2 regions of the Nanhaiella sioensis genome follow, and region 2 is predicted to be linked to the other one. Evidence: predicted binding sites of a transcription regulator. Region 2 holds the regulator's gene; the other holds the start of a gene.
The links. The regulator NrdR, encoded in region 2, represses ribonucleotide reductase genes. The targets are predictions, from matches to a motif close to AACACNATATATNGTGTT.
Positions count from the first base shown of each region.

Region 1: the regulator NrdR is predicted to act here: its motif matches at 6,088-6,105, upstream of V1503_RS16125 (vitamin B12-dependent ribonucleotide reductase).

Region 1 is NZ_JBKAEG010000001.1:3,476,762-3,484,882, reverse strand. It holds gene V1503_RS16145 (DUF1385 domain-containing protein) at 1-918, shown strand, start outside; gene V1503_RS16140 (SA1362 family protein) at 986-1,372, shown strand; gene V1503_RS16135 (patatin-like phospholipase family protein) at 1,444-2,325, opposite strand; gene mntR (transcriptional regulator MntR) at 2,667-3,095, opposite strand; gene V1503_RS16125 (vitamin B12-dependent ribonucleotide reductase) at 3,408-5,975, opposite strand; gene V1503_RS16120 (lipoate--protein ligase family protein) at 6,798-7,631, opposite strand; gene V1503_RS16115 (rhodanese-like domain-containing protein) at 7,840-8,121, shown strand, end outside.
Region 2 is NZ_JBKAEG010000001.1:3,154,927-3,163,047, forward strand. It holds gene ytaF (sporulation membrane protein YtaF) at 55-690, shown strand; gene coaE (dephospho-CoA kinase) at 763-1,377, shown strand; gene V1503_RS14625 (glyceraldehyde-3-phosphate dehydrogenase) at 1,714-2,745, shown strand; gene speD (adenosylmethionine decarboxylase) at 3,621-4,004, shown strand; gene nrdR (transcriptional regulator NrdR) at 4,350-4,808, shown strand; gene V1503_RS14640 (replication initiation and membrane attachment family protein) at 4,898-6,310, shown strand; gene dnaI (primosomal protein DnaI) at 6,328-7,272, shown strand; gene ytxC (putative sporulation protein YtxC) at 7,633-8,121, shown strand, end outside.

The sequences.
Region 1 (8,121 bases), 320 kb from region 2:
GCTGTTGTAGAAGGTGTCATGTTTGGTGGAAAACGTCACTATGTAACAGCAATACGAAGAAAAGATCAATCAATTGAATATTTTCGGCTACCTAGGAAATCAAAACAAGCTTTAACGACTATGAAAAAGATTCCTTTTCTTAGAGGAATTATTGCAATTCTTGAAGCAAGTGCAAATGGATCAAAACATCTTAATTTCTCAACAGAAAGATACGATGTCGATCCTAGTGAAGATGAAAATATTGATCATTCACAATCTGAGTCAAAGTTAGCAATGATACTTGGTGTTGCCGCAGTAGGTATTCTGTCATTTTTATTTGGTAAATTTATTTTTACTTTGATTCCAGTTTTTTTGGCGGAACTTACTCGTCCAATTTTTTCATCTGATTTATCACAAATTTTAGTTGAAGGATTTTTTAAATTATTATTGCTGTTAGCTTATATTTACTTTATTTCATTAACTCCTCTCATTAGGCGTGTTTTTCAATATCACGGAGCAGAACATAAAGTAATTAATGCATTTGAAAGTGACTTACCACTAACAGTCCAAAATGTTCAAAATCAATCAAGACTACACTATCGTTGTGGCAGTAGCTTTATTATATTTACTGTGATAGTTGGCGTTTTTGTCTACATGCTTCCATTTGTTGCAACAGAACCGTTATGGCTTAGAGTTGTGAATCGACTCGCATTAATTCCAGTAGTATTAGGAATTTCGTTTGAAGTGTTGCAAATTACCAATAAATTACGTGATATCCCATTGCTTCGTTATTTAGGGTATCCTGGATTATGGCTGCAATTACTAACGACGAAAGAGCCAACTGATAGTCAAGTTGAAGTAGCCATTGCTTCATTTAATGAATTATTACGTTTAGAAAATGACCCTAATGCTATAAATAAAACTGAAGAAATTGTATAACATTTGTCAACTTGACCTATTTTGGTTAATACAATAGTTATATAGAATGTTTAGGGAGGTGGATTCGTTGCAACGTCGCTCGTCTTTACCAATGATTATAATAATTAGTTTAAGTGGCCTGGGATTGTTGTACGTGCTTTTTAATAGACCTGAAACACTTATTTTAACTCTTATAACGGGACTGATTGTTTTTGGTATTTTTTATATGATTTTGCAGTTACTATCTGGTAGTAACAAAAGAAATACTGAACATTCTGCATACAAGAAAGCAGTGAAGCAATCAAACAAGCGATATAATGAACGTAATCGAAACAACCAAGTAGCTAGACCAATGTCAAAATCTGTTCAATCAAACAAAGCTGCTCACCCTAACATTCAAAAGCGTAAAAATCATCCACATTTAACTGTTATAGAAGGAAAAAAAGGGAAAAAGAAGAACCGAGCATCATTTTAACAGCTTGGTTCTTCTTTTTTTAGTAACTATTAGCTAAGTATTTGAGCTACTCTCTTTTCTATATACCACTACTAATAGGACCATTTTTTTAAAAAACTACTTGTTTGCTCATATCCAAGTTTCACTAACTCCTGCTTTTTTTCATCAGATATTGAAAATTCAGTTGTAACTGTATGATTCATTGGAATAAAGATTATATTTCTTTCGTGTCTTCGCGAGATGTGCCGTTCATCATGTGCTACCTTCATTGTCTCAAATAATGCTGGAAATAACTCAATTGCATTATTTATCTTATTATTCTGTTGTTCACTCTCTTTCGCACTTAATTTAATACCTAGTACAGGTCGTTTTTTTAGTTTCTTTTCTTCATCAAACAAAAAGATCGGAAAATTACTTAAAACTCCTCCATCAACAATCACAGGTTTTCCTTTTACTAATAATTTTACTGGTTCAAAAAAATATGGTAGGCTAGCACTCATTCTCACTGCTTTTGCAACAGAGAAACTATCTGGATTCATTCCATATTTAGGAAGATCATTTGGCAAGACAAGCATTTTTCCATTTGTTAAATCTGATGCAACAAAACGCAAAGAACCATTTGGTAAATCCCTAAAAGTACGTACACCTTTTTTCCTTAATTCTCTGCCAACCCACTTTTCTAACTCATCGCCTTTATACAATCCCATTCTCCAATAGAGTTGAATCCACTTGCCAATTGCAGCAGGCAAAATTGATTTACGAGCATCTAAAAATGTCTTTACATCTACTTCCTCCATAATTGAAAGTATTTCCTTACTGCTATATCCGGAAGCAATAAATGCAGTAATAATTGCTCCAGCGCTCGTTCCAGCAACTCTTGTGAAGTGTAAGCCTTTTTCTTCTATTGCTTGATAGGCGCCAATTAAAGAAAACCCTTTTATGCCACCACCCGAAAACACTCCATCAATATACATCTCTACTCCCCCTAAAAGAAATGCATCTTCTACATGTCTAATCAAAAATAGAATCAATTAGAACAAAACAGCACGGATACATCTTCTTAATAAGTAGAAAAATTGTCGTGATAACGCTTGTATCAAAAGTTGTTTAAAAAAGGGAATTGTATGTAGAACACTCAAAAGCAGGGATTAAAGCATTCCTAACAGTTTATGAGTTTAGAATGGTGTATTTTAGCATGCTTAAAGAGAAATTTAAAGGCCTCTTCTCGATTGAATATCGAGAAAAGGCCTCTCTAACATAATTCATTTTTTAGTTAAGTTGACATGGGGATGATACGTATATTCTTACTCTTATTTTATGAAGGATTCTCACCTGTTTTTTGTTGAATACGCTTTAAAGATTCAACTCTATTTGCATCTTCTTCAAAATATTGTACGACGTCACCGATCCGGTCTATTGCATTCCAGCTTAAATGATGCTCAATGCCTTCAACATCATTGTAAATTTCACTTTCATTTACACCGATAATTCGTAAAAATTGTTCTAACAATTCATGGCGATCAACTAAGCGTTTACCAATTTTCTTTCCTTTTGTGGTTAACATTAATCCTCGATATTTTTCATATATGAGATACTCATCTTTGTCTAGTTTTTGTACCATTTTTGTAACTGAGGAGGGATGTACAGACAAAGCTTCGGCAATATCTGAAACTCTCGCATAACCCTTATCTTTTATTAAAATATAGATTTGTTCTATATAATCTTCCATACTTGGTGTAGGCATGATATACCCTCCAATTACTCCATTTTTATAACAATAATCATTAAAAGTGTACAATATATGGAGAAGTGTTACAAGGGAATTTCACTTGTTTTTTTCATATGCTGTTTCCGCATTGATTGTTGTTTTTCGTATTAACAAATAAACAAGTCGTCAACTTGCGTTCGTGACACCTTTTCTTCTGTATACTTTTTATGGTACTAATTTGAAAACGATAGCAACAGAATTTACGTAAAGAGCTTTGCTAAAAGAAAAAGGATGGAGTATGTAAACATCCACCCTTGCTAACTTGTTGAATAAAGTAGTGTTATCTCGTTATAGTCCACATTTTAATTGTGCACCACAATTAGTACATGTATTACAGCCCCCAAGGTCTTCGACTGTTCCTTTACGACAAACCGGACATGTATTACCAATTTCAGATCCAATTGTTACATCAGTCGACCGCAAATCATTAATTGTATCTACTAAGACTACGTGGCTTTTTACAGAATCTCGTGAAGGAATTTCTGCATCTTTCTTATCAACAGTATTTTCTTCTGCTTTTAAAGTAAGTACTTGTGCATCTCGACTTCCGTCGACATAAACAGTCCCGCCTTTTGCGCCACCTTTATATAAGCGTTCATATACCCTCTCAACTTGCTCAACAGTATACCCACGTGGTGCATTTACTGTTTTACTAATCGAGCTATCAATCCAGTGCTGAATAGTACATTGCACATCCGCATGTGCTTGTGGAGAAAGTTCCATCGCTGAAATAAACCAATTTGGCAAATCATTAGCATCTACATGTGGATTTTCATCTAAATACTCTTGAACGATATCTGCTTTTACTTCAATAAATTTTCCTAATCTTCCACTTCTAAAGTAAGAGAATGAAAAATAAGGTTCAAGTCCTGTTGATACACCAACCATCGTCCCTGTACTTCCTGTTGGTGCTACCGTTAATAAGTGAGAGTTCCTAATTCCATATTTTTTAATATTTTCTTTTATATCTTCAGGCATACGTTTCATATAACCAGTTTCTGTGAAGGCTGTACGCAATCTAATCGTATCTTCTTCAGTTTCACCAACAAGAAATGGAAAACTTCCTTTCTCCTGCGCTAGTTCCACTGAAGCGCGATATGCAGTTGTTGCAATTACTTCAAATACCTGATCTATTAGCTCGTCACCAGCCTTTGATCCGTACTCTGTTTCACAATAAATAAGCAGGTCATGAAGTCCCATAACCCCTAAACCGACACGACGTTCTCCCAATGCTTGTTTCTTATTTTCCTGCAAGAAATACGGCGTAGCATCAATAACATTGTCCTGCATTCTAACGCCTACTTCAACCGTTTGTTTCAGTTTTTCAAAATTCACAGTCTTCGTATTTTTATCAGCCATTTCTGCTAAGTTAACAGCTGCAAGGTTACAAACTGAATAAGGGGCAAGAGGCTGTTCTCCACAAGGGTTTGTTGCTACAACCTGTTGTCCATAAGCCTTTGCATTAGTCATGTCATTCGCATTATCTATGAAGAAAATGCCTGGTTCGGCAGAGTAGGTAGCACAAATATTAATTAAATTCCAAAGTTCTTTTGCTTTAATTTTACGATATACACGAACTTTATACCCTAATTCTTCCCACTTCCTCACATCTCCTATTTTATGCCAATTCTCATTATATTCTTGCATTTCTTTTTCATTATAGCTTTCTACATCTGGGAACCTGAGATCATAATCACCGTCTGCTTCAACTGCTTCCATAAACTCTTTCGTTAAACATACTGAAATGTTTGCTCCAGTTAAAAACTCTGAGTTATGCACACTGTAAGTCCCATTTTCTTGTAATTTCTCTTCAGCGTCATGAATAATCTCTGTTGTAAAGCCACCAAGACCAGGCATGTTTTTATAGTTAACAATCCCTTGATACATTGCTTTGTCCTGCTCTGTCAAACGATTAAATTTAAGTTTATCTTGAGCACATTTTATAATTGTTTCATCACTTGTATTTTCTAATAAAAATCTCAAAATACGTGGATTTTGCATTTTCGAGATAATGAATTCAATAATATCTGGGTGCCAATCAGCTAACATAATCATCTGAGCTCCTCGACGTGATCCCCCTTGCTCAACAAGGTGAGTTAGCTTTGCAATATCATCTAACCAAGACACTGACCCTGATGACTTACCGTTTACACCCTTTGCTAAAGTATTGCGGGGTCTTAATGTGGAACCGTTTGTACCAACACCACCACCTCGACTCATAATCTCCATCACTTGCTTACGATGTTCAGATATACCTTCACGTGAATCTTGAACAAATGGCATAACATAACAATTAAAATATGTCACATCAGTGTTAGCACCTGCACCATACAACACTCTTCCTGCTGGGACAAAGTTCAGGTTAACTAATTCATCATAATACTTCTCAAACCACTCTTTACGCTTTTCTTCAGTTGACTCAACGGATGCAAGCCCAGTTGCATTACGCTTTGCAATTTGCTCATAATAAATCTCCAACGGCTTTTCAATTACGTCTAGTGAGCGTTTTACAATGCCTGTTTCAATTTCTTCAGCACGTTCAAGTGCACCACGATATTCTTCCTCTATCCTTACTTGTGCAAATTTGTTCTTCCAATCAATCTCTTCAATAAACCCAAGGCCACGGGCAGGAAATTTCGGGTCTTCCTTAATCGTTAACACAACAAAATCACCTGCTGATAAAGTAACTTTTTCAGTATCTTTAAACGAGTACCGATCAAGCATTACGAGCCTTGAAACCCCTTTGTGGGTTAACTTCATGTTTGGTGAAATTTGATGAACTTGGGGATAAAGTTGAATATCCTTATTTAATCTCTCTACGTTCACTTTCATTTTCTCTTTTAGCACAACAGTCATTGCTACAACTCCCTTTATTAATATCACTATTTTGTATGTACATTCTCACGAAGTATTATTGTTCATATGTTTAAAAATGATGTCATTGATAATTTACCATATTTCAGCCTACTGATCAATATATAGTGTTACATTTATATCATTTAATACTACATGTTGATTTTAGGTCAAGTGTTCTATGATTTGTCAAACAAAAAAAAGAACACATTTCATAGAAAAATGAAGGAAACAGTCGCATATGTAGTTTAATATACGAATTTCTAACTAATTTAGAAGTTGCATTATTTTATCTGTAGGAAGTATGTCCCAAATAATATATAGTAGTGGTGTAAAAAGGCTGTACTATCAATGAATTGTCAAGTCACTATTGCACAATCTACAAAAATAAAAGTAGAGTTCGTAGTTTTACAAAAAAAATAGATTGACTGTTTTTATTAGATTTTAGGAATAAGAACAAAAAGAAGCCAATGAAAAAAGGATAACTCATAAACGAAGGACATATCTCATACCCTATATCTTGTATAATAGTAAGGTGCATACCTCCTTCATATACAGCATATAGGGTATAAGACAAGTCATCCTGAGTTACCCTCTTCAATTTAATATACTCTTTTCGTAAACTTTGTTGGTATTGTTATCAGATTACATGTTAGTCTTCATTGTACTCAAGAAAAGGTGTCATTATCGTATTTAGCTTTAATTACGAAAAGCAATAATTAATGCGAAAACAGCGAATTAATGAGACTATTTTCTAACTGCTTCTAGCACATAAAGAACTAATAGTTGTGTTATCTATACACCTTTTAGGAAAAGAGCCTTCAGTTATTTGCGAAAATTCCATTCATCATTCTCATATCGTTTTGTTGCTATGTCGTTTACATACGCTAATTCATCTTGCGTTAATTGATACGGTTCTAAATCAATATTTAACCCTTTTGCAAACCCTGCTTTAAACGCAGATTTCGCCTCTCCAATTGTAACTTCCTCTTCCCTTAATTCATTGATCGCAACAGCTTTATTTTTAAACTGTCTTTGTAACCTTTCTTTAACACGTTCGTTAGGATATTTGAAAAGACTAAAAAGCACATCTTCATCCAAATCAAGTAATATGGAACCATGTTGGAGGATGACTCCTTTTTGTCTCGTTTGTGCACTTCCAGCTACTTTTCTTCCTTCAACGACTAACTCATACCAAGAAGGTGCATCAAAACAAACGGAAGATCGTGGATTTTTCAAGCTGCTTCGCTCTTCCTCTGATTTTGGAATAGCAAAATATGCATCTAAGCCAAGCTTTTTAAAACCTTCTAATAGCCCTTCAGATATGACTCTGTATGCTTCAGTTACTGAATGAGGCATATTAGGATATTTCTCTGAAACAATTACACTATACGTTAATTCATTGTCATGAAGTACCCCTCTACCACCAGTAGGCCTTCTTACAAATCCTAACCCGTGTTTTTTTACAGCATCTAAGTCAATTTCTCTCTCTATTTTTTGGAAATAACCAATTGATAATGTTGGTGGCGACCAGCCATAAAAACGAATTGTAGGAGGAATCTTACCTTGACTATGCCATTCTAATAATGCTTCATCTAATGCCATATTAAATGCAGGTGAACAATTTCCAGAATCGATAAACCGCCATTTTTCTTTCATATCTCTACCTCTTTTATTTAGCTTTCTTTTGCGTGTCTATAGTCTACCAAATGTAAGATATATTTGAAAAGTAATAAGGATTTCCTTTACTAATCAAAGCCTAGCCTTATATAATAATGTATGTCGATAGAAAGAGAAGAAAAGGGGTAGATTACTCGTGGAACTATTATTAATTATCGTTGGTGCTGTGCTCGTTTACTTTGTAATTATGACGGTATACCGCAGAAGAATATTAACTTCATTAACTGAGGAGCAATTTCGTGAGGGATATCGAAAAGCTCAATTAATAGATGTACGTGAGCAAAATGAATTTGAGGGTGGGCATATATTAGGTGCTAGAAATATTCCATTGTCACAATTGAAAATGAGAATTAATGAACTTAGACCTGACAAACCTGTATATTTATATTGCCAAAGCAGTATTAGAAGTGGAAGAGCTGCACAAACGTTGAGAAGAAAAGGATTTAAAGACCTCTACCATTTAAAAGGC
Region 2 (8,121 bases):
TTGGATGGGCTTCTTCCATATACTACTGTAGCTAAATCGGAAGGAGCTCATGCAATGGTTCAATATATGTCGCTCATAATTTTAGCTTTTGCAGTTAGTTTAGATAGTTTTACTGTTGGCTTCACTTATGGCTTGCGAAAAATGAGTTTGCCAATAAAGTCAATTATTATCATTGCATTCTGTTCAGCAATTACTTTAAGTGTAGCAATGTTTTTTGGAAATATGATTTCAATGATACTATCTCCAAGCATTGCAGAAAAAATTGGTGCGGTAGTACTTGTATGTATAGGTGCTTGGGTATTATTCCAGTTTTTTCGTCCTGCGAAAAATATGTTAGATGAGGATGAAGAAAAAATTTTATTTAATTTGGAAATTAGATCGTTAGGCGTAGTTATTAATATTCTTAGAAAGCCGATGGCGGCCGATCTAGACAAATCGGGAACAATTACTGGTATTGAAGCATTCCTACTTGGAGCAGCCCTTTCGTTAGATGCGTTTGGTGCAGGCCTTGGAGCAGCCCTTTTAGGTTATTCCCCGATGTTAATGGCTGCTTCAGTTGCATTGATGAGCATGCTTTTTTTATCATTAGGGTTAAAAAGTGGTATTTTATTTTCAGGACTAACATGGGTAAAAAAGTTCTCTTTTTTACCAGGAGTTATTTTAATTGTCTTAGGAATATGGAAGTTATAACGTTAAAACAAAGAGGAATGGGGTTACTACCCATTCCGAATATAATTACTTGCAGAAAATGGGGGATCGGTAATGACGCTTATCATAGGGCTAACAGGAGGAATAGCAAGCGGTAAAAGCACAGTAGCAAAAATGCTTGAAAAGCTTGGATTTCCTATAGTTGATGCAGATATAATTGCGAGAGAGGTAGTCACAGCTGGTGAGTCTGCATATAAAAAAATAATTGCAACATTTGGTGAGAAGGTTACACAACCTAATGGAGAGTTAGATAGAGAGAAACTAGGTAATATTATCTTTCATGATGAAGAAAAAAGGCAACAATTGAACAGTATCGTGCATCCAGCAGTACGTAAAAAGATGTTTGAACGAATGGATGAATACATGAAGCAAGGTTTACAAGTGGTTATTTTAGACATACCGCTATTGTTTGAAAGTAAATTAACTGATATGGTCGACAAAACGCTACTTGTATATGTAGACCCAGATGTTCAATTACATAGACTAATGCAAAGAAATAACTACCTTAAGCATGAAGCCGAAGCTCGAATTAATTCGCAAATGCCTCTAAAGGATAAAATCTCTTTAGCTAGTGCGGTGTTAAATAATAATGGTTCTATATTAAATACTGAGGAACAACTCCACAAACTCCTCCAAAACTGGAGTATACAAATATTGCCGAATCAGTAAGCTCATTAATCTTAGGTTGATTTAGGCTTTTCCTACATGGGATATGCGCTGGTTTTCAATGCGGTGAGTAGAATATTTCTCCTTATTCACTCAGCGTTTACTTAACTAAAGTATACATAAAACTACTTCTAGTTCATGACCAACATAGTTTACGAAAAGAACATAAGCTTAGAGAACATTCCCCCACTTCTTATCGATAGATATAGAGGTAGGGGTCTTTTTGTATGTTGGAAAAAAATATGTGTATTTTAATTATCACAATTCTAGATAATTATGTTATACTAATTACACGAATGTAATGAAAAGTATAACATTATTTTCGAGGGGAGTAATATTATGAATACAAGAATTGCGATTAATGGTTTTGGAAGAATTGGAAGAATGGTATTTCGTCAAGCGATGACAAGCAGAGAATTAGAAATAGTTGCAATAAATGCTAGCTACCCAGCTGAAACATTGGCACATTTAATTAAGTATGATACGAATCATGGCAAATTTGATGGTGAAGTGGTTGCAGAAAATGATTGCCTCATCGTAAATGGAAACAGAATAAAGTTGTTAAGTACACGTGACCCAAAAGAATTACCTTGGGGAAGTCTTAATATAGATATTGTTATTGAAGCTACTGGTCAATTTAATGACCGAGCTAAAGCTAGCTTACACTTAGATGCAGGGGCAAAAAAAGTAATATTAACAGCACCTGGAAAAAATGAAGATATTACAGTCGTAATGGGAGTAAATGAGAGTAAATTTAATACAGAAGAGCACGATATTATTTCAAATGCTTCATGTACAACAAATTGCTTGGCACCAGTTGCCAAAATAATTGATGAACAATTTGGAATAGAAAGTGGTCTAATGACAACAGTACATGCATATACGAATGACCAAAAAAATATTGACAATCCTCATAAAGATCTACGTCGTGCGCGTGCGTGTGCGCAATCAATTATTCCTACAAGTACAGGTGCTGCGAAAGCGTTATCACTTGTTCTACCGCAGTTAAAAGGAAAATTACACGGTATGGCGCTACGTGTCCCAACTTCAAACGTATCACTAGTGGATTTAGTCGTGGATGTAAAGAGAGATGTAACAATTGATGAAATAAATGATGCATTTATCATTGCATCTAATACTTATTTAAAAGGGATTATTGATTTTACAACAGAGCCGTTAGTATCAGTTGATTTTAATACAAATCCCCATTCTTCGATCATTGATGGTTTATCAACAATGGTTTTAAATAATCGTAAAATAAAAATTCTTGCTTGGTATGATAATGAGTGGGGCTATTCATGTCGAGTTGTAGATTTAGTTAAATATGTAGCATGTGAAATGATGAAAAAAACAGAAATGAAGGTTGGGTAAAAAAGCATAAGGATATGGTTTATATAGCTAAAGAGTATGTTTATTTAAATATACTCTTTTTTCTTTGGTTGTCATCGTATAGATAGTTATTTTTGAGCTACGGATTCTACTAGGGTTCGTGTCATCGTTACTTCAATTTAACGATGACAATCGTATATAACCACTACTAGCTGTTCAATTGGATACAAATAACAACATTTACGATTATAGTGTTAATAAGTCATGAATTGTTGTTCGTATATTAAGAAATAACACACCCTACTAAAAAATGGGATAAAATCACATTGCAGACGTAATTTAGTTACAATCGCAATAAACTTTTTACTATATAGTTTTAATGGATATGGACATATTATTTATTATCATGAGATGTAAATAATCTTTTTGAGTGAGCAATGTTATTTCTCAGAAAAGAAAATGTTTCTTTCGATGAGGCAATGTTAATGGAAGTTGCAGTAAAATACCCATTCCAAGATCAAGAGCTCGTCTTCTACTTGCCGTTGACATCAGCAAGAAGACATCAGACAGACATTCTGCAGTGCAGTTAATCATAAGACTTTGGAGGAATTGACGTGCAACTTTTGTTATTTCCACAAGTTTTATCGGATATTTGTTATAAAAAAGGAAAATGTAAATAGTATCACCACAAATCAATACTGCCCTTAACTTACGCGAATAAAAATAGAAAAGGTTGTTGCAAAAATCACACAAACAAAGTATACTATTTTTCGTGAACTTCTTGATGAATAGATACTGTAGCTACTTAAAGGGTTAGGACCTCTTTGGACTAACTTTCCCCCGTGGTAGTTATGAAAAATATCTGTTAGAAGAAATTCATGTCTGAATAATATTTATCGCTTAAGGGGGACTAGCATATGGAAACAATGGGTAGACACGTTATTTCTGAGCTGTGGGGTTGTAATTTTGAGAAGTTAAATGATATCAATGAAATTGAAAAGATTTTTGTTGATGCAGCATTAAAGTCAGGTGCTGAAGTTAGAGAAGTTGCTTTCCATAAATTTGCTCCTCACGGAGTAAGTGGTGTCGTAATTATTTCTGAATCTCATTTAACAATACACAGCTTTCCCGAGCATGGTTATGCTAGCATAGACGTTTATACATGTGGTGATCGTATTGACCCTAATGTTGCTGCTCAACATATTGCAGAAGCTTTAGGTGCTGAATCACGTGAGAATATTGAATTACCTCGTGGAATGGGTCCAGTGCAAGTGCAAAAATCAAAATTAAAAGTTCTATAACAATCATATAAATGTTCGAACAAAAAAGGGGTATATCAATATACCTCTTTATTTTTATGCTTGTACTTAGTTTCGTCTTTTTATATCATTAGAGTATAGAGAATAAGAAACTTAAGGAAAGCTATGTTCTCTTCTATTAAGGCTCTTTGCGTAAATTTTGTTGCTTTTTTACTTACATTAGAAAAACTGATATGTATTATATGCTTCTTATAGTCTTTAGAAAAGATGTACCAAAACCTAGTAGTTGTATACGTTAGTACGAAAACAGCTTATTACGACAAGTAACAATTAATGCGAAAGAAGCCTATATTAAAAACTCAGCAAGAAAAGAACGGAGCTGATTGTATGAAATGCCCTTCTTGTCAACATAATGGAACTAGGGTATTAGATTCTCGGCCTGTAGATGAAGGACGCGCTATAAGAAGAAGACGTGAATGTGAAGTGTGTCAATATCGGGTTACAACGTTTGAAAAAGTGGAAGAACTACCACTTATCGTTGTTAAAAAAGAAGGAACAAGAGAAGAGTTCAGTCGCGAAAAGATTCTACGTGGCCTTATTAAAGCTTGTGAGAAAAGGCCTGTTTCCTTAACTCAATTAGAAGATATCATTAACTTCATTGAGAAGGACTTAAGAAGCCAAGGTTATTCCGAAGTAGGTAGCGAGATGATAGGTGAGATGGTCATGGAAAAGTTGTCCAAAATTGATGAAGTATCATACGTTCGTTTTGCTTCTGTTTACAGACAATTTAAAGATATCAACGTTTTTATAGAAGAATTAAAAGAACTAATTAAAAAAGAAATTTAGATAGGAGCTTAAGAATATTCTTCAAGCTCTTTTTTTAATATATTGAACATAGGAATAGTTAGAATATCTATGAAAGGTTAGGTTATATAGTGGAACATCATTGGAAAGAATTAATTCCTGTAGATCGATATTATGTGAGTTGTAAAACAATTTTACAAGAGTTTGATCGAAAAATAATAACGTTGCTCTATCAACCATTAATTGAAAATGGTGCTTTTAGTTTATTTATGACTCTATGGGCTGAACTTGAAGAAAATAGATTGTGGAGTGAAGAATCTACACACCATAGTTTAATGGGGCTTATGCAGTGTAATTTACATGAAATTTTTAGACAAAGGCTTAAGCTTGAGGGAATTGGACTATTAAAAACATATGAAAAAAAAGAAAATGATGTTCGTCATTTTATTTATGAGCTGCAACCTCCATTATCTCCTGATCAATTTTTTAATGACGGAGTATTAAATGTTTTTTTGTATAATAGAGTTGGGAAAAATAAATATGCAAAGCTAAAACGTTTCTTCTCAGACAAACAAATCGACAGCATTCAATATACACCTATAACAAAATCGTTTAATGAGATTTTTAAATCTATTCACCCTTCCGAAATGGTATCTAACGCTAACGATGAGATCATTGAACAGTTAATACCTCAAGAAGGAAATAACTATATCAATAATGCTGCAAAAAATGAACCAACTTATTTGCAAGAAGCATTTAACTTTAATTTATTTTTCGCTGGCTTATCCGAAAGTATGGTACCAAAAAAGGCGATTACTGATAAAGTAAAAGACATGATAACAAAGCTATCGTTTTTATATGAAATAGACCCAATAGAAATGCAAAAAATTACGATGAGTTCGTTAACTATGGATGATAAAATTGATATAGAAAAACTTCGCAAAGAAGCACGAGACTGGTATAAATTTGAGAATGGTGATCGGCTACCTTCTATTGTCGAGCAAGTACAACCGATCACACAAAGGACAATGAATGATCAACAAGTAGAAACGAAGGAAGACCAACTGATAAAACAACTTGAATTAATATCACCAAAGAAGGTTTTAATGGATCTTGCGGATGGTTCTGTACCATCAGCTGCTGACCTTCAAATTATTGAAGATGTGATGGTTAATCAGAAATTATTACCAGGAGTTGTGAACGTCTTAATATATTATGTGTTGCTTCGTACTGATATGAAGCTCACAAGAGGCTACGTTGAAAAGATAGCTAGTCATTGGTCGAGAAAAAATATTAAAACCGTGAAACAAGCGATGGAGCTTGCTAAACAAGAGCATCGGCAATATCAAACCTGGGCGAATACAAATAATAAAAAACGTTCTGCCTCAACAAAAAAACCAGTTCGTAAAGAATTGTTACCTGATTGGTTTGTTGAAGAGAAACAGGATCAGGTAAGTGAAGAAAAAGTGGAAGAAGTAGATTTTGAAAAGGAAAGGCAAAAGCTTCAGGAGCGAATTAATAAATATAAAGGAAACTCAAAATAGGAAAAGAGGGGAGCAGAGTGGAGCGAATTAACGAAACGATGTCTAAATTGTTCCAAAATGATAAGTTTCAACTACGTCTAAATCAGATGAAAACTGAAATACTCCAAAATCCTGATATCCAACAATTTTTAAATCAACATCATGATAGAGTCACAGGAGATATGATTGACCGTAGCTTAAATAAATTATATGAATATATTAGCCAGTCGAAAAATTGTCAGAAATGTATATCTTTCGATCGGTGTTCAAATATGATCAAAGGGTACGAGCCAACTTTAATTATTAGTGGAAATTCAATTGATATACAATATGATAAATGTAATAAAAAACTAAAATACGATGAGCAAAAAAAGCAACAAGATCTTATACAGTCCATTAATATTCCAAGTGAAATACTTCTAGCTACTATTGATCAAGTTGCTTTAGATGATAAAAGTAGACTAAAAGCTGTTCATTTAATACAAGACTTTATAGAAAAGTATGATAAAGACAAGAACGGAGGGAGAGGTTTATTCTTTCATGGCCCGTTTGGAGTAGGTAAGACATATCTTTTAGGGGCCATTGCAAATGAATTAGCAAGCAAAAACGTCGCTACAATGCTAATATATCTCCCAGAATTTTTACGTGAACTGAAAGGTTCATTTCAGGATCAATCGTTAAATCATAAAATTGAAGTGGTAAAAAAGGTGTCGGTACTTATGCTTGATGATATTGGAGCTGAATCAATGACAAGCTGGACACGTGATGAGATTTTAGGGCCCATTTTACAGTATCGAATGCTTGAGAACTTACCAACATTCTTTACATCCAATTTTAGTTATGATCAACTTCAGCATCATCTATCTTATTCTCAACGGGGCGAAGAAGAAAAGCTGAAAGCAGCGAGGATTATGGAGCGAATAAAATATTTAACGATTCCTGTTGAAATTACTGGGAAAAATAGAAGATACGACAAGAATTGAACTGATACGGCTATCCTTACTATGGATACGCCGTTTTTAGTTGGTTGTATAGTTTTGCGTTTTACCACAAAGCTTCCTCTCCACCTTCTTAGTATGAAAAACCACCAGTTGTCGAGATGTATATATACGTTTTACTATTGCACTGTTATAGGGAATCTTTAAAAGTGAATTTCGTCTCTAATGGTCTTTACAAGCTTACAGCAGCAAAACGGTGTTATATGTGACTAAAGGGTTTGTAGATAAAAAGGACAAGTAATAATGGGTAAACGGCCTTTCTTATAAACAGCGAAAATGAAACTTCTAAAATAATCATATCCCCCATATATATATAAACAGGTGTTGGCAAAAGGGGGGACAAACTTGATTGAAATTTATTTTCAAAATAAATTAGATGCAAGTGAAGTGTGTGAGAGGTTAAAAAGTGGAGCTGACCATTCAGTTCTAATTACATATGATTTTGCCCATTTAGTTAAAATCGGCCCTGACAAAGATATGAAAAAGATTATAGATATGCTTGTTATCCCTGTGCTTCTAAACTACATAATTGATAAAAAGGAGGATGAGTGGTTACAATCATTTATTGTAAATTCATTTTATTTTAAGAATACGGACGAGCAAAGACAAATAATCGAGATAGCACATACAATATTTAATGGGGAGAGGAATGATCTCCCGGCTATGAAATGTGCCCGATCTAGAATAACACTTATTAAACAATCATTAGAAGATTTTTTGCACGAATCTATATCGTTTTCATTCGATTCATTTATCCGTTTTCGCTTAAAGAAATATTTTGAACAATTATTGGAATACACTGAACTAGCTATAGATGAGTATAAGCTTGAGCAG